Regions from separate parts of the Streptomyces sp. NPDC006476 genome, predicted to be linked through region 3. Evidence: riboswitches for the same ligand, from Rfam matches in the RefSeq annotation. Region 3 holds a riboswitch; each other region holds the start of a gene.
What was found. Region 3 has a riboswitch for cobalamin ahead of ABZZ74_RS42475 (ribonucleoside-diphosphate reductase subunit alpha). Riboswitches for the same ligand answer to the same signal wherever they lie in the genome.

Region 1 (4,179 bases), on a different contig from region 3:
CCCGAAGCTGGCACTGGCCGTCGGCGTGGGCGGCCTGGCGGTCACCGGCGGCCTGGGCACCCTCCTCGTCCACGCGACGAACAAGCTCCCCGGCGCCACCCTCGCCGACGAGGTCGCCTACGCCCTCCTGCGCGGCGTCAGCGTCGGCCCCCTCGCCGACACGGTCAGCGCGGTCCGCGCCCCCCGCTGGACCGACATCATCATCAACATCCTGCTCGCGGCGGCCTTCTGCCTGGTCCTCTACGCCCTTTTCCGTTCCCCGCGCGGCCGCCGGCTGCTCGGCCCCGAGGACGAGGAACGGCTCCACGCCCTGCTGGACAAGCACGGCGCCCGCGACTCCCTCGGCTACTTCGCCCTGCGCCGCGACAAGGCGGCGATCTTCTCCCCGACCGGCAAGGCGGCCATCACCTATCGCGTCGTCGGCGGCGTCAGCCTGGCATCCGGTGACCCGATCGGCGACCCGGAGGCCTGGCCCGGCGCGATCGACGCATGGCTGACCGAAGCGCGCCAACACGCCTGGACACCCGCGGTGATGGGCGCGAGCGAGGAGGCGGGCACCATCTACGCCCGCCACGGTCTGGACGCCCTCGAACTCGGCGACGAGGCGATCGTCGACATCGCAGACTTCACCCTCGAAGGCCGCGCCATGCGCGTCGTACGGCAGGCGCACAACCGGGTGCGCCGGGCCGGCTACACGGTCGAGATCCGCCGCCACCAGGACATCCCGGCCGAGGAGATGGCGACGCTCATCGAGGCTGCCGACCGCTGGCGCGACGGCGCCACCGAACGCGGCTTCTCCATGGCCCTCGGCCGCCTCGGCGACCCCTCGGACGGCCGCTGCGTGATGCTGGTGTGCCGGGACGCGGACGACGTCCCCCGGGCCCTGCTGAGCTTCGTCCCCTGGGGCGAGCACGGCCTCTCCCTGGACCTGATGCGCCGTGATCGCGACTGCGAGAACGGTCTGATGGAGTTCATGGTGGTCGAACTCCTCCTCAGAGGGGCCGAGTTGGGCATCCGGCGGGTCTCCCTGAACTTCGCGATGTTCCGCTCGGTCTTCGAACGCGGCTCCCGTCTCGGCGCGGGCCCGGTGCTTCGCCTCTGGCACGCCACCCTCACGTTCTTCTCCCGCTGGTGGCAGATCGAGTCCTTGTACCGCGCGAACGCCAAGTACCGCCCCATCTGGGAACCGCGCTACCTGCTCTTCGCTCGCAGCAGTGACATCCCCCGCATCGGCCTGGCGAGCGCCCGCGCGGAGGGGTTCCTCACGCTGCCCTGGAAGAACTGAACGAACTGCCGGCGCCCCGTGGGCGCCGTCGTGGCGAGCGAGAAGAATCACGCCTGGTCGGGCGGTATTGGCCAGGTCCTCGACACACGGTACGGTCGGCGGGATATCGACGACGGCAAGACGGAAGCCGGTGGGAATCCGGAACGGTCGCGCCACTGTGTGCCGCCGCCTCGCATGAGGCGGCGGCGAGTCAGACCCGTAGCCGTCGTCCTGTGCACCACCGAGATGGGACGCGAACTCCCAGAGGAGGCCCTGCCATGGCGCAGCATGTCGCCCAGCCGACCGCCACCACCCCCGCTCTCCCCGCCAAACTGCCGATCGGCGCGATCGTCCCGTGGGCGGTCTTCTTCGGCATCCTGATGCTGGTCCTGCTGTACTTCGTCGGCGCCGAGCAGGGCGCCACCTCCGTCGTCTCCGGCTCGGACGTCCACGAGTGGGTCCACGACGCCCGTCATCTGCTCGGCTTCCCCTGCCACTGACGCAAGGGACACCGACACCCTCATGAACTCCGCAACCGTACGGAACCTGCTCGTACGGGGCATGCTCGCCGGCCTCGCCGCCGGCGTGCTCGCCCTGGTCGTCGCCTACTTCCTCGGTGAACCGAACGTCGACAAGGCGATCGGTTTCGAGGACGCCCACTCCCACGAGCACGAGATGGTGATCGTCTCCCGCTCCCTGCAGTCCACCGCCGGCCTGGCCACCGGCGTCCTCGTCTACGGCGTCGCGTTCGGCGGTGCCGCCGCTCTGGCCTACTGCTTCGCGCTCGGCCGGTTGGGCCGCCTCAGTCCGCGGGCGACCGCGCTGCTGCTGTCCGGCAGCGCGCTGCTGGCGGTCTACGTCGTGCCGTTCCTGAAGTACCCGGCCAACCCGCCCGCCGTCGGCAACCCCGACACCATCGGCAAGCGGACCGCCCTGTACTTCCTGATGATGCTGCTCAGCGTCCTGATCGCGATCGCCGCGACCATCCTGGGCAAGCGCCTCGCGCCCGGCCTGGGCACCTGGTGGGCGACCGTGATCGCGGTGGCCGCCTTCGCCCTCGTGATCGGGCTCGCCTACGCGTTCCTGCCCGTCGTCAACGAGGTGCCGAAGGACTTCCCGGCCACCGTGCTGTGGCGCTTCCGGCTCTCCGCGCTGGCCATCCAGCTCACGCTGTGGACCGGATTCGGCCTGCTCTTCGGCGAGTTGGCCGAACGCCTGCTCAACCCCAATCCCGTGACGGCCGCCGCCGCGGGCCGACGGCCGGTGGCCGCGCCCAACTGACCGACCCGCCGCAGGCGCGAGGGCCGCGGAATGCACCACCCTCCGGGGGCCCTCCGTCAGCGGGATCAGGTCGACTGAAGCGGGTGCCCGAGCCGCAGGTTCCAGCGTTCGGACCGTCCGGTGATCTCGGTCGCCGTCAGGGGAGGAACGTCCGCGCGCCAGAAGGCCCGCGCGGGCGCTCCCAACACGTGCACCACCACGGCCCGTACGACGTCCGGCTCCACCACGGCAATCGTGTGGCCATCCGTGCGTGACGCCGTGTCCAGCCACCGCCCGATCCGCAGGCACAGGTCCCGCACCGACTCTCCGCCGTGAGGCGCGGAGTCCGGGTCGCCGAGCCACAGCGCGACCGCCTCCGGCTCGGACCGGCTCACCTCGTCGAGGGTGAGCCCCTGCCAGCGGCCCACGCGCAGTCCCGTGAGCTCGTCCGGCGACGCATCCGCCCTCAGCCCGAGTGCCGTGGCGGTCTCCCGGCACCGCACGCTGGGAGAGGTGACGACGCGAACGGCCGGGCGCATGGTTCCGGCTGCCGTGCGGACCTGCGCCGCGCCGTCGTCGTCGAGCGAGGTCGTACCGTCGTCGAAGCGCGCCTGGCGCATCGACGGGCCCAGAGCAGGCGAAATGAGGGTCACACGACTGGTCACGTGGTCCGCGGCTCCTGTCTCTACCGGATAGGACCCATACGATCATGCAGGACCGGACCAGGACTACGCGCGCCGTTCTGTCTCCCTTGCTGCGACAGCCATATATGCCCTGCAAAAGGTGAAAAGTCGGTTGTTCTGGGCAGACGGTGAGGATGGAGATGGGCGGCGAAGGGTTTTGACCGGTCCGGATGATCCGCGTACGGACACCGGCCCACTGGATGCCGCGTTCGCGGAAACCGTCCGCCGTACCGGCGCGTCCATCGGCGCCCTCTACCTGCTCGCGCCGGACGGGCGGCTGCTGTGTCTGGACGCGGTGTGCGGGGCGCCGGTCGAGTTCGCCGCGCCCTGGGCGAAGGTCCCACTCGCCTCTCCGGCACCGGTGGCCGAGGCCGTGCGCGAGGAGCGGATGGTGTGGGTGGCCAGCCAGGAGGAGATGGCCCGCTCCTATCCGCGCACCGCGATGGTCTGGGCCATCCGCTGCTTGCGTGGTCACGGGGCGGGGGAGAAGCGGGTCCCCGTGCGGAACGTGCGGCGGTAGGTGTCGGGAGGCACACCGACCGTACGGTTGAAGTGGCGGCGCAGTGTCGTGGCCGTGCCCATGCCGGTGGCCTCCGCGATGGTCTCGACACTGTCGTCGGTCTTTTCCAGCAGTTCCTGGGCGCGGCGGATCCGTTGAGTGAGCAGCCACTGCAGCGGGGTGGTGCCCGTAGCCGCGCGGAAGTGGCGGCTCAGGTTGCGCGAACTCATCCGCGCCTGGCGCGCGAGGTCCTCCACGGTCAGCGGCTGGTCGAGGCGCTCCATGACCCACGGGAACAGGGCGACGAGCGGGTGGTCGTCCCGGGCGGGGACCGGCGTGGTGACGAACTGGGCCTGGCCGCCGGCGCGATGCGGCTGCACGACCAGCCGACGGGCGGCGGCGTTGGCGACGGACGAGCCGTGATCGAGGCGCACGATGTGGAGACACAGGTCCAGTGCGGCCGCCTTGCCCGC
Region 2 (4,179 bases), on a different contig from region 3:
CGACGGTGGGATAGCCCCCACGGGAACGGTCGTACGGCCCTACGGGCACGGTCGTACGGCCCGTGTGGGACTGGAGGTTCGGGCGGTCGAACGGAAGCGGATCCGCCCGTTCCTACTGTGGCGTAATCGTGATGGCTGGTTGAACTTTCGGCGCATCACCGCAGGTTGACAGCGTTCGGCCGGGACATCCACCATGTGAGCGCACTGAGGCGCATGTGACCAATGGGCCTGGTGTTTTCACAGACCATTCTCCCCGGCACGGCCGGCCGCCGCGTGCTGTCCCGCGCCGCCGTGCCCGGGTCACGCACGCGAAGATGGGGATCCGCATGTCCATAGTGAGACGTGTCACCGTGCGCCGCCTCATGGGGACGGGCGCCGCGTCGCTCGCCCTGTGCGCCGCAACCGTCGCCGCCGCCTCCGGCGCCTGGGCCCACGGCGGAACTCCGGGCGGCGACGGCTGGAAGGCCGGCGGCTCCTACAAGCCCGGCACCGGTGCCGGCACCAAGACGGAGGCCGACCGCTGCCAGTTCTCGCTGGACGGCACGAGCTTCTACGACTCGGTGAAGGTCGACGACCAGACGCTGAAGCCCACCGACGACGGCAAGGTCCACATCAAGGTCCGTACCGCCGGTGACGCCTCCACCTGTACCGCCTCGCTCGCCTCCTACCTCGCCCACGGCGCGACCTTCGCGACCTCGGGGCAGCAGGTCTTCGTCGACTTCGACACCGTGACGGTCAAGTCCGGGCAGACCGACTCGCTGGACATCGCGGTGCCGGACGCGGGCTGCTTCGCGCAGATCGACCTCTACCGCGGCGCCACCAAGTTCGACGGCAAGCTGGACGCCAAGGACGGTTTCCAGCACGGGGACCTGCCGGCCGGCCCGGACCACGCGGTCATCAAGGACAAGCTGATCGCGTCCTGGAACGGCGGTACGAAGGACTGCACGAACACCGAGTCGCAGCCCCCGAGCACCCCGCCGGCCTCCACGCCGCCGTCGACGCCCCCGGCCTCCGAGAGCGCCACCCCGACACCGAGTGCCTCCGAGTCGACGCCGGCCTCGACCGACACCCCGGTCGCCTCGGCGTCCACCACCGTCCCGGCGGCCACGCCGAACGGCGGTGGCGGCGGCCTCGCCGAGACCGGCGGCGGCAGCAACTCCGGCCTGATCGCCGGCGGCGCGGCGGCGCTCCTGGCGGGCGGCGCGGCGATCGTCGTCGCGAGCAAGCGCCGCCGCGGCGCCCGCTCCTGAACCACCCCCGAAGACGAACGCCCCGGAGATCCCCCGCTCCGGGGCGTTCGTTCGCACGCGGCACTGGTGGTGTGCGGTGCGGGTGGTGTGCGGTGCGGGTGGTGTGCGGTGCGGGTGCTGGTCATGAGCGGTGATGTGCCGTGACCGGTGATGTGCCGTTGCTGGTCATAAGCCTTCGACGGGCCCACGCCCCCGGTGGTCATTGGCCGTCGGGGCGTGTTCCCTCGCGGTCATGAGCCCTCGTCAGCCTTGTGCGGTCGCTGGTCACGAGTCGTCGCCAGCCGTGTGCCCTCGAACAGTCATCAGCTGGCGACTGTCACACACCGTCGGGCTCCCGTGCCGTCAGGCTCCCGTGCCGTCCGCCGTCACGAGCTGTCGGCGGTCATGAGTTCCCGGGGCATGAGGGCTCGGCGGTCACGAGCTCTTGATGGCCACATGCTGTCAACCGCCACGACCGCCCCGTCGACCGCCACGACCCGTCGGCCCCCAGAAACCGTCACCCCCCACGAACGTCGGTCCCCGCACGCCGTCACCCACCCACGACCGCCACCCCTCACACACCCTCACCCACCCACGAACCGTCGACGCCCACGACCCGACGGCCCTCACGTGCCGTCGGCGGTCACGTGCCGTCGGCTGTGCAGTGTTTGAGGAGGAGGCGGGTGTCCTCGTCGACCACGCGGTAGCGGACGACGCGGCCCTCCTTCTCGCCGGCCACCACCCCGGCCGCCCGCAGCAGGCGCAGGGCCTGGGACACGGCGGGGTCGTTCATGCCGGTCGCGATCGCGAGGTCGGAGACGGCGAGCGGGCCGGTGCGGTGCAGGGCGAGCAGCAGCGCGAGCCGTTTGGGGTCGGCGAGCAGCGAGAAGCGGTCGGCCCAGGTGCGCACATGGGCCTCGTCACCGATGGCGGCGATGGCGTCGCACACCCGGTGGCCATCGATGGTGCGGCGGTCCGCGCGGTCGGCCGGGACGAGATGCATGCGCACATCCTCGCAGGCGCGCCTCTGTGATCTTCGATACCTGCACAGGTACGCAGCTATGCAGGAAGGGCCGCTCCCCCCTACGGTGGGCGGGCCGTGGTGTTCGGGAAGTCGGTGCGATGCCGACGCGGCCCTCGCCACTGTGATCGGGAAGTCACCGGTCCACGTCCCGCACGGGACAGCCACTGGCCGTTTCACCACGGCCGGGAAGGCGGACCGGGGACGCACGACCCGTCAGCCAGGAGACCGGCCACGGCATCTCACGAGATGATCCACGAGGTGCTGGAGCGTGAACATGGCCGACGCTGCTTCTTTCCGCTGGCAGCGCGAGGACACCGTCAAGACCGTGGGGCTGGTGGCGGTGATCGCCGCCCTCCACGTCGCCGCCTTCGGAATCCTCTTCCTCCTCGTCGTCCCCGGCCACTACGAGGTCGGCTCCAAGGCCTTCGGCATCGGCCTCGGCGTCACCGCCTACACCCTGGGCGTGCGGCACGCCTTCGACGCCGACCACATCGCCGCGATCGACAACACCACCCGCAAGCTGATGGCCGACGGCAAACGGCCGGTGTCGGTGGGCTTCTGGTTCGCGCTGGGGCACTCCAGTGTGGTCGTGGTGCTGGCCGCCATGATCGCGGGCGGCACGGCACTCGCCGGCAAGGTCATGAACGAGAACTCAAGCACCCACAAGGTGCTCGGCTTCCTCGGTACGACGATCTCGGGCACGTTCCTCTACGTCATCGCCGCGCTCAACCTGGTGGCGCTGATGGGCATCCTGAAGGTCTTCAAGGCGATGCGGGCGGGGACGTACGACGAGTCGGAGCTCGAGGCGCACCTGGATTCCCGGGGCTTCATGAACCGGATCCTCGGCCGCCTCACCAGGTCGATCACCCGCCCGGGCCAGATGTACCCCCTGGGCTTCCTCTTCGGGCTCGGCTTCGACACCGCGACGGAGGTCACGCTGATGGTGATGGCGGGCTCCGGCGCGGCGGCGGGGCTGCCCTGGTACGCGGTCCTGTGCCTGCCGCTGCTCTTCGCGGCCGGGATGAGCCTGTTCGACACGCTGGACGGCACGTTCATGAACTTCGCCTACCAGTGGGCCTTCTCCAACCCGGTCCGCAAGGTCTTCTACAACCTGACCATCACCGGCCTGTCCATCGCGGTGGCCTTCTTCATCGGCACGATCGAGCTGGTGGGCGTCCTGCACGAGAAGTTCGACCTGACCGACTCGGTCACGGGCTGGATAGCCGACCTCGACCTGGACAACGTCGGCTACGTCATCGTCGGCCTGTTCGTGGTGGTGTGGGCGGCGGCGCTGACCTACTGGCGGGTGGCGAAGGTGGAACAGAAGTGGTCGGTGCGGACCGCGGAAACCCCGTGACCCGCACCGTCCTTGCCGGCCGGCGCGCCGTCACTGCCTCTCGACCGCCGACAGCCACAGCTTGACGAAGCGGGGCACGTCCACGTCCAAGGCCACGTCCACCAGGGGCTGTTCGCGGGCGCCCTCGTGGATCTCGGACTCGCCGGGGCGGGCGCGGCGGTCGACGATCGTCTGACCCCGGGTGGGTCCGGGGGCGAGGGAGACCTCGACGGGGAGCAGGCTGGTGGTGATGCCGGCCGGGTCGGCGACGGAGCAGACCGCGCCCGCGTCACCGAGCCCGCCGGCGGTCTCGTCACTGTCCGGGTCGGGCGAGGACGGGCGGTGGGCGAGGAGTTCACCGGCGAGACGGGTGCCGGGCTCCGCGCTCGCCCGCAGCCGTCGTACGTCCGCGCCCGGCACCACGACCCGCTGGAAGACGTCGAGGCCGTACATCGTGATCGGCACGCCGGCGGTGAGCAGGACGGCGGCGGCCTCCGGGTCGTGCCAGACGTTGAACTCGGCGACCGCCGTGGCGTTCCCGGTCGCGACCGCGCCGCCCATGAAGACGATCCGCTCGATGTTGCGGACCA
Region 3 (4,179 bases):
GATCACAGGCGATCGTGAGGGGACGGAGCCGCCGTATGTCCGAAGTACCCGAAGTGAGACCACCGGTGGTGACCCCGGTCCGCGTGATCATCGCCATCTGCCTGCTCGCACCCTTCGTGGCGATGCTGTGGGTCGGGTCCTACGCCAAGACCGACCCGGAGTTCATCGGCATCCCGTTCTTCTACTGGTACCAGATGCTGTGGGTGCTGGTCTCCACGGCGCTGACCATGACCGCGTACAAGCTGTGGCAGCGTGACCAGCGCGCCCGCAAGGGGGGTGCGGGCAAGTGAAGGACGGTGTGAACGGCGTCGCGCTCGGCGTCTTCATCTTCTTCTTCCTGGCCGTCACGGCCATGGGCTTCCTCGCCGCTCGCTGGCGCAAGGCCGAGAACGAGCACAGCCTCGACGAATGGGGCCTGGGCGGACGGTCGTTCGGCACCTGGGTCACCTGGTTCCTGCTCGGCGGCGACCTGTACACGGCGTACACCTTCGTCGCCGTACCGGCGGCGATCTACGCGGCGGGCGCGGCCGGCTTCTTCGCCGTGCCGTACACGATCCTGGTCTACCCGCTGATCTTCACGTTCCTGCCGCGCCTGTGGTCGGTCTCGCACAAGCACGGGTACGTGACGACCTCCGACTTCGTGCGCGGACGCTTCGGCTCCAAGGGCCTGTCGCTGGCGGTGGCGCTGACCGGCATCCTCGCGACGATGCCGTACATCGCGCTCCAACTCGTCGGCATCCAGGCCGTGCTGGACGTCATGGGCGTGGGCGGCGGTGAGAACACCAACTGGTTCGTGAAGGACCTCCCGCTCCTGATCGCCTTCGGTGTGCTCGCGGCCTACACCTACTCCTCCGGCCTTCGGGCCCCCGCCCTGATCGCGTTCGTGAAGGACACGCTGATCTACATCGTCATCGCGGTGGCGATCATCTACATCCCGATCAAGCTGGGCGGCTTCGACGACATCTTCGCCAAGGCGGGCCACGCGTTCGCGCAGACCAACCCGGCGACGGGCAAGCCGCGCGGCGCCCTGGCACCGGCCGAGCCCGCCCAATGGACGTACGCCACCCTGGCGTTGGGCTCGGCGCTCGCACTGTTCATGTACCCGCACTCGATCACCGCGACGCTCTCCTCCAAGAGCCGCGAGGTGATCCGCCGCAACACCACGATCCTGCCGCTGTACTCGCTGATGCTCGGCCTGCTCGCGCTGCTGGGCTTCATGGCCATCGCGGCCGGGGTCAAGGTCACCAACGGCCAGCTGGCGATCCCGCAGCTCTTCGAGAACATGTTCCCGAGCTGGTTCGCCGGGGTGGCCTTCGCGGCGATCGGCATAGGCGCGCTGGTCCCGGCGGCCATCATGTCCATCGCGGCCGCGAACCTCTTCACCCGCAACATCTACAAGGACTTCATCAAGCCGGACGCCACGCCGAAGCAGGAGGCCCAGGTCTCCAAGATCGTGTCGCTGGTGGTGAAGGTCGGCGCACTGGTCTTCGTCCTCACCATGGACAAGACGGTCGCCATCAACTTCCAGCTGCTGGGCGGCATCTGGATCCTGCAGACCTTCCCGTCCCTGGTCGGCGGCCTCTTCACCCGCTGGTTCCACCGCTGGGCCCTGCTCGCCGGCTGGGCGGTCGGCATGATCTACGGAACGGTCGCGGCGTACGGCGTGGCCTCCCCCACCCAGAAGCACTTCGGCGGCTCGTCGAAGGAGATCCCGGGCATCGGGGAGATCGGCTACATCGGCCTCACCGCCTTCGTCCTGAACGTGGCGGTGACGGTGGTCCTCACCTTCGTCCTAAAGGCCCTGAAGGCCCCCGAGGGCATCGATCAGACCAGCCCGGAGGACTACACGGCGGACGCGGGCGACCCCGGGGTGGAGGTGGAACTCCCGCCTGCGACTGCAGGAAGCGCCCACTGAAGCGCCCCTATAGGGGCGCGGGGCTGTATCGATATGCGGCTCCGCCGCGTGAGCGCGATCAACCACGGACACTCGCAGCGGGCCACCGAAGGAACCCCCCTCGGCGGCCCGCTCTTCCGTTCCCCGAAGCAACCCCGACACAACATATGGGGGTGCTACCCAAACCCGGCACTAGATGTATGCTCATCTCGCTGTCGCCGCAGGGGAATCCGGTGCGAATCCGGAACTGTCCCGCAACGGTGAACCCGCGCACACCCGTGCGCGGAGTCAGTCCGAGGACCTGCCGACAGCGCACCCGGCCACACCGGCCCGGGTGCCCTGACGTCCGGGCCTCGCGGAATGGGCCGGTGGATGCGAAGCGCGCCGCGCTCGTGTGCTGCCCCCTGCCCGCAAGGCCCCGTGCCGAGCGAGGGAGAGCCCCACGTGACCATCGCGCCGCCGGCCGATCCGGCCTCAGCGACCGACCCGGCTTCAGCGACCGAGCCGGAAGCCGACGGACACGGTGCCGCACTGCTGCGCACCCTGACCGAGCTGACCGCTGACCTGCCCGACGCCGACCCCGGCCGGGTCGCCGCCGCCGCACTGCGCGGCCGGTCCGCGCGGGCGGACGGGGCGGAACTGCGCGAGCTGGCGACGGAGGCGGCGGCCGGCCTCATCTCCGAGGACCCGGCGTACAGCAGGCTGGCCGCCCGGCTCCTCACCCTGAGCGTCGCCGCCGAGGCCGCCTCGCAGGGCGTCACGTCCTTCACCGAGTCCGTCGCCGTCGGCCATCGCGAAGGGCTCATCGCCGACCGCACCGCGGAGTTCGTACGGCTGCACGCCGACCGCCTCGACGCGCTGATCGACCCCGCGGCCGACGACCGCTTCGGCTACTTCGGCCTGCGCACCCTCTACAGCCGTTACCTCCTGCACCACCCGATCACCCGCAAGGTCATCGAGACGCCGCAGCACTTCATGCTCCGCGTGGCGAGCGGTCTCGCGGACGACACCGCGCTCGGTTCGGAGACAGGCGCCCGTGCCGTGGACGAAGTGGCCTCCCTCTACGGCCTGATGAGCCGCCTCGACTACCTGCCCTCCTCCCCCACCCTCTTCAACTCCGGCACGCGGCACCCCCAGATGTCGTCCTGCTACCTCCTCGACTCCCCGAAGGACGAACTGGACTCCATCTACGACCGCTACCACCAGGTCGCCCGTCTCTCCAAGCACGCCGGCGGCATCGGCATCGCCTACTCCCGCGTCCGCGCCCGTGGTTCGCTGATCCGCGGCACCAACGGCCACTCCAACGGCATCGTCCCGTTCCTGAAGACGCTGGACGCGAGCGTCGCCGCCGTGAACCAGGGCGGCCGGCGCAAGGGCGCCGCGGCCGTCTACCTGGAGACCTGGCACTCCGACATCGAGGAGTTCCTGGAGCTGCGCGACAACACCGGTGAGGACGCCCGCCGTACGCACAACCTGAACCTCGCGCACTGGATCCCGGACGAGTTCATGCGCCGGGTCGACGCCGACGAGCGGTGGTCGCTGTTCTCCCCGGCGGACGTGCCCGAACTCGTGGACCTGTGGGGCGAGGAGTTCGACGCGGCGTACCGGCAGGCGGAGGCGGCGGGGCTCGCCCGCAAGACGCTCCCGGCCCGGGAACTGTACGGCCGGATGATGCGCACCCTCGCGCAGACCGGCAACGGCTGGATGACCTTCAAGGACGCCGCCAACCGCACCGCGAACCAGACGGCGACCCCCGGTCATGTCGTCCACTCCTCCAATCTCTGCACGGAGATCCTGGAGGTCACCGACGACGGTGAGACGGCGGTGTGCAACCTCGGCTCGGTCAACCTGGGCGCCTTCGTGGCCGGCCGCGGCATCGACTGGGAGCGGCTGGACGAGACCGTCCGCACGGCCGTCACCTTCCTCGACCGTGTCGTCGACATCAACTTCTACCCGACCGAGCAGGCGGGCCGCTCCAACGCCAAGTGGCGCCCGGTGGGTCTGGGTGCGATGGGCCTGCAGGACGTCTTCTTCAAGCTGCGACTGCCCTTCGACTCGCCCGAGGCCAAGGCCCTGTCCACGCGTATCGCCGAGCGCGTCATGCTCGCCGCGTACGAGGCCTCCGCGGACCTCGCCGAGCGGAGCGGCCCGCTGCCCGCCTGGGAGAAGACCCGGACCGCCCGGGGTGTGCTGCACCCCGACCACTACGACGTCGACCTCGCCTGGCCGGAGCGCTGGGCCGCGCTGCGCGCGCGGATCGCGGCGACCGGCCTGCGCAACAGCCT
Region 4 (4,179 bases), on a different contig from region 3:
TTCGACTCCCGTACGGTCCCGCGCAGGGAGACCCGCAGCCCGTCCTCCTCGTCGATGCCCAGTCCGTGCCGGAAGGGCAGAACACCGTAGGTGCGCCGCCCGGTGAGCCCGTGCAGCATGTCGAGGCCCGGTTCGAGCAGCGACACGTCACCCCGGAACTTGTTCACCAGGAACCCGGCGACGAGCCGCTGGTCCTCCTCCGACAGCAGCGCCACCGTCCCGAAGAACGAGGCGAACACGCCCCCGCGGTCGATGTCACCGACCACGAGGACGGGAAGCCCGGCGTTGCGGGCGATCCCCATGTTCACGATGTCGGTCCGGCGCAGATTGATCTCCGCGGGACTGCCCGCCCCCTCACAGATCACCGCGTCATACGTGCCCCGCAACTCGGCGAGACACTCCAGCACGGTCCCGAGGAGCTTCTGCTGCCGCCCACCGTGGTACCCCCGCGCGCTCAGCTCGCCCACGGGCCTGCCCATGAGCACGACCTGGCTGCTCTGTTCGCCCCCCGGCTTCAGCAGCACGGGGTTCATCTGCGCCGTCGGCTCGATCCGGCACGCCTGTGCCTGCATGGCCTGCGCCCGCCCGATCTCGGCGCCCTCGCGGGTCACGAAGGAGTTGAGCGACATGTTCTGCGCCTTGAAGGGAGCCACCTTGACCCCTTGGCGCACCAGCCACCGGCAGATCCCGGCGGTGACGACACTCTTGCCGGCGTCGGAGGTGGTGCCGGCGACGAGGAGACCCCCGCTCATGACGTACGTCCCTTCACCAACAGGCGCGCGGCGGCACTGACGCCGAGCGCGAGCAGACCGACGCGCCGGGAGAGCCGTACGGCCCGCTCGATGTCAGGTACGGCGACGGCGCGGCCCGGTGCGTTGAGCACGGGCCGGTGCTCGACCCGCCCGCCGTAGGAGAGGGTTCCGCCCAGGCGCACGCCGAGCGCTCCCGCGAACGAGGCCTCCACAGGACCGGCGTTGGGGCTCGGATGCTTCCCCGCGTCCGCACGCCAGGCCCGTGCCGCTCCGCGCGGGTCGCCGCCCGCGACCGTCGCCAGTGCCGCGGTCAGCCGGGCCCCCGGCCAGCCGGCCACGTCGTCCAGCCGCGCGGAGGCCCACCCGTAGCGCCGGTACCGCGCCGACCTGTGACCGACCATGGCGTCCAGCGTGTTGACGGCCCGGAACCCGAGCAGCCCCGGCACCCCGCCGACGGCCCCCCACACCAACGCCCCGACCACGGCGTCCGAGGTGTTCTCGGCGACCGACTCCACCACGGCCCGGGCGATCCCGTCCGCGTCCAGCGCCTGCGGATCCCGCCCGCACAGATGCGGCAACCGCTCCCGGGCCCCCTCGACGTCACCCGCCTCCAGGGCCCGCCCGATGACCCGCGCCTCGCGCGCGAGCGAGCTGCCGCCGACAACCGCCCAGGTGGCGGCGGCGGTCAGCGCCACGGAAGCGGTACGGGACGGACGTACGACCTTCTCCGCCACGGCGCCCAGCGCCACGGCACCTCCGACGCACACGGCGGTGTGCAGCGTGCCCCACCCGCGGTGGTCCCGCCACAGCACCCGTTCCACGGCACCCGCGGCCCGTCCGAAAGCGGCGACCGGGTGCCCCCGGCGCGGATCGCCGAGCAGTTGGTCGCCGAGGAGCCCGGCGGCGGCGCCGTACGCGAAGACGCGACCGGCACGCATCGGCTCAGCCGGCCGTGGGGCCGGGCAGCGACCCGGGGCCCTTCGGAAGGATCCCGGTCCAGTACCTCAAACGGCAGGCGAGCATGGCTGTATGTCCTCACTCAGGGTGTCCGCGCCCTGGTTCGACGAGACCGGCGGTGGGAGTTCCTGGCTCCCGGGGCTACCTACCCCGGTGACAGTGGCGGGACCGCGCCGGACTCGCACCGGCTTCCTCCCTTGCCGCCGTACATGGCTCCGGCAGTCCACCACGCACCCGAACGGCAGTCAACTTGCCGTTGACCTGCGACGGGAGAGTGTGCTGAGGCCCACATGCGAGGGGTCGCCGTGGTCACGGAAACGCGAGGTGCCGGGACGGATCACCGTCCCGGCACCAACAGGAGGTCAGGGCTCAGCCCTTGGCCATGATCAAATTGATTCCGTACGCCACCGCCGCCGCGCACCCCGCGAAGGCCACGTACGCTCCGGCCGTCGCGAGGGCTGCCGAGCCGCCCTGCGCGGTGGCCCGCTCGCGGTGCGACAGGCCCATGACGCCGAGGGTGAAGAGGGCCACGAGGCCCACGGTGACCGCGAGGCTGACACCGAAGACGGAGCCCAGGGCCGACCAGTCGATCTTCATGCTGCTGATTCCTTCGTTACCGGGTGGCCGGGGCTCAGACGGCGGCCGGCGGGGCCGCCGGTTCCGTGGTGGTGACCGGCGCGGCGATCGTGGCCGTCAGACCCTCCGTCACCGCGCCCGGGGGAGGAGGGGTGACGGCGGCGATCGCCGTGGTGACGACGCCGGCCGGCTCCTCGGTCTCGTTGACGTTCGACGCGTCGACGACCTCGCGGCGCGAGACCTTCCAGATCGCGGCGCTCGCGGCGACGAGGAAGACGGCGACGACGGCGGTGCCCCAGTCCCCGAGGTCCGTCACGGACTCCGCGCCCGCGCCGACCAGGGCGGCGGCCGGCAGCGTCAGGACCCAGGCGACCAGCATCCGGGTCGCGGTGGACCAGCGCACCACCCCGCCCTTGCGGCCGAGGCCCGCGCCCATCACCGAACCGGAGACGACGTGCGTGGTGGAGAGGGAGAAACCGAGGTGGGAGGAGGCCAGGATGGCCGTCGCCGCGCTGGTCTGGGCGGCGAAGCCCTGACGCGGCTGAAGCTCGGTCAGGCCCTTGCCCATCGTGCGGATGATGCGCCAGCCGCCGATGTACGTGCCGAGGGCGATGGCCAGACCCGCGGAGAGGATGACCCAGGTGGGCGGGTCGGATTCGGGGGCGACGGCGCCGCCGGCGACCAGGGCGAGGGTGATGATGCCCATCGTCTTCTGCGCGTCGTTGGTGCCGTGGGCCAGCGAGACCAGGCCGGCCGAGGCGATCTGCCCGGCGCGGTAGCCCTTCTCGGCCGCCTTGCCGTCGGCCTTGCGGTCGAGTGCGTAGGAGAAGCGGGTCGCCAGCGTCGCGGCGAGCCCGGCGACGACCGGGGCGGCGAGCGCCGGCAGCAGCACCTTGGTGACGAGCACGTCGCCGTGGACCGCGCCGAAGCCGGCCGAGGCGACGGTGGCGCCGATCAGACCGCCCATCAGGGCGTGCGAGGAACTGGAGGGCAGGCCCACCAGCCAGGTCACCAGGTTCCAGAGGATCGCGCCGACCAGGGCGGCGAAGATGACCTCGGGACGGATGCCGTTCTCATCGACGAGACCCTTGGAGATCGTGTTCGCGACCTCCACGGAGAGGAAGGCGCCAACAAGGTTGAGCGCGGCGGACATGGCCACCGCGACCTTGGGCTTGAGTGCGCCGGTCGAGATGGTGGTGGCCATCGCGTTGGCGGTGTCGTGGAAACCGTTCGTGAAATCGAACGCGAGTGCGGTGATCACCACAATCGCGAGGATCAGCGAGAAGTTTTCCATTTACCCAGGCAATCGTTCGAAGTCATCGGTCGGTTGACCGTAGGAAACCTGGGTGAACAGAAGATGAACTGGGGTGGGCGTCAGAGTGTCGCGGTGGGTGGTCCCGAGCGAACTCGGTTCCCGGTCGATATGCGCCTGGGATGATCGCGGCATGGGCGAACAGCAGCGGGACGGGCACAACGTACGAGGAGAGCGGGGCGCGCTGCCCGAGGAGACGCGGGCCTGGGAGGAGCTCGTGGCGACGGCCCGCCGCACCGTCGCCGACGGCCTGGTCGTCGGCACCTCGGGCAACGTCTCGGCGCGCGTCGGGGACACCGTGCTGGTCACGCCCTCGGGCGTCCCCTACGACCGCCTCGCACCGGACGACATCACCGGCGTCGACCTCGACGGCCGGCAGGTCCTCGGCACCCTGGTCCCGACCAGCGAGCTGCCGATGCATCTCGCCGTATACCGTTCGACCGGCGCGCGGGCGGTCGTCCACACCCACGCCGTCCACGCGACGGCGGTCTCCACCCTCGTCCCCGAGCTCCCGACGATCCACTACATGGCAGCGGCCCTGGGCGGCCCGGTCCGAGTCGCCCCGTACGCGACCTACGGCAC

Region 1: another riboswitch for cobalamin. It lies ahead of ABZZ74_RS17030 (CbtB-domain containing protein); the one in region 3 lies ahead of ABZZ74_RS42475 (ribonucleoside-diphosphate reductase subunit alpha).
Region 2: another riboswitch for cobalamin. It lies ahead of ABZZ74_RS34205 (HoxN/HupN/NixA family nickel/cobalt transporter); the one in region 3 lies ahead of ABZZ74_RS42475 (ribonucleoside-diphosphate reductase subunit alpha).
Region 4: another riboswitch for cobalamin. It lies ahead of ABZZ74_RS02375 (cobalamin biosynthesis protein); the one in region 3 lies ahead of ABZZ74_RS42475 (ribonucleoside-diphosphate reductase subunit alpha).

What each region holds. Positions count from the first base shown of each region.
Region 1 is NZ_JBEXPK010000013.1:149,809-153,987, forward strand. It holds gene ABZZ74_RS17025 (phosphatidylglycerol lysyltransferase domain-containing protein) at 1-1,285, shown strand, start outside; cobalamin riboswitch at 1,362-1,506, shown strand; gene ABZZ74_RS17030 (CbtB-domain containing protein) at 1,543-1,764, shown strand; gene ABZZ74_RS17035 (CbtA family protein) at 1,787-2,545, shown strand; gene ABZZ74_RS17040 (histidine phosphatase family protein) at 2,611-3,189, opposite strand; gene ABZZ74_RS17045 (hypothetical protein) at 3,365-3,727, shown strand; gene ABZZ74_RS17050 (helix-turn-helix domain-containing protein) at 3,679-4,179, opposite strand, start outside.
Region 2 is NZ_JBEXPK010000038.1:63,548-67,726, forward strand. It holds gene ABZZ74_RS34190 (DUF4142 domain-containing protein) at 1-14, shown strand, start outside; gene ABZZ74_RS34195 (LAETG motif-containing sortase-dependent surface protein) at 327-1,250, shown strand; gene ABZZ74_RS34200 (metalloregulator ArsR/SmtB family transcription factor) at 1,873-2,232, opposite strand; cobalamin riboswitch at 2,313-2,502, shown strand; gene ABZZ74_RS34205 (HoxN/HupN/NixA family nickel/cobalt transporter) at 2,528-3,610, shown strand; gene ABZZ74_RS34210 (nucleoside hydrolase) at 3,641-4,179, opposite strand, start outside.
Region 3 is NZ_JBEXPK010000067.1:28,229-32,407, forward strand. It holds gene ABZZ74_RS42465 (DUF3311 domain-containing protein) at 36-290, shown strand; gene mctP (monocarboxylate uptake permease MctP) at 287-1,915, shown strand; cobalamin riboswitch at 2,088-2,218, shown strand; gene ABZZ74_RS42475 (ribonucleoside-diphosphate reductase subunit alpha) at 2,339-4,179, shown strand, end outside.
Region 4 is NZ_JBEXPK010000002.1:60,051-64,229, reverse strand. It holds gene ABZZ74_RS02380 (cobyric acid synthase) at 1-752, opposite strand, end outside; gene ABZZ74_RS02375 (cobalamin biosynthesis protein) at 749-1,690, opposite strand; cobalamin riboswitch at 1,811-1,953, opposite strand; gene ABZZ74_RS02370 (hypothetical protein) at 2,079-2,306, opposite strand; gene ABZZ74_RS02365 (inorganic phosphate transporter) at 2,341-3,579, opposite strand; gene ABZZ74_RS02360 (class II aldolase/adducin family protein) at 3,731-4,179, shown strand, end outside.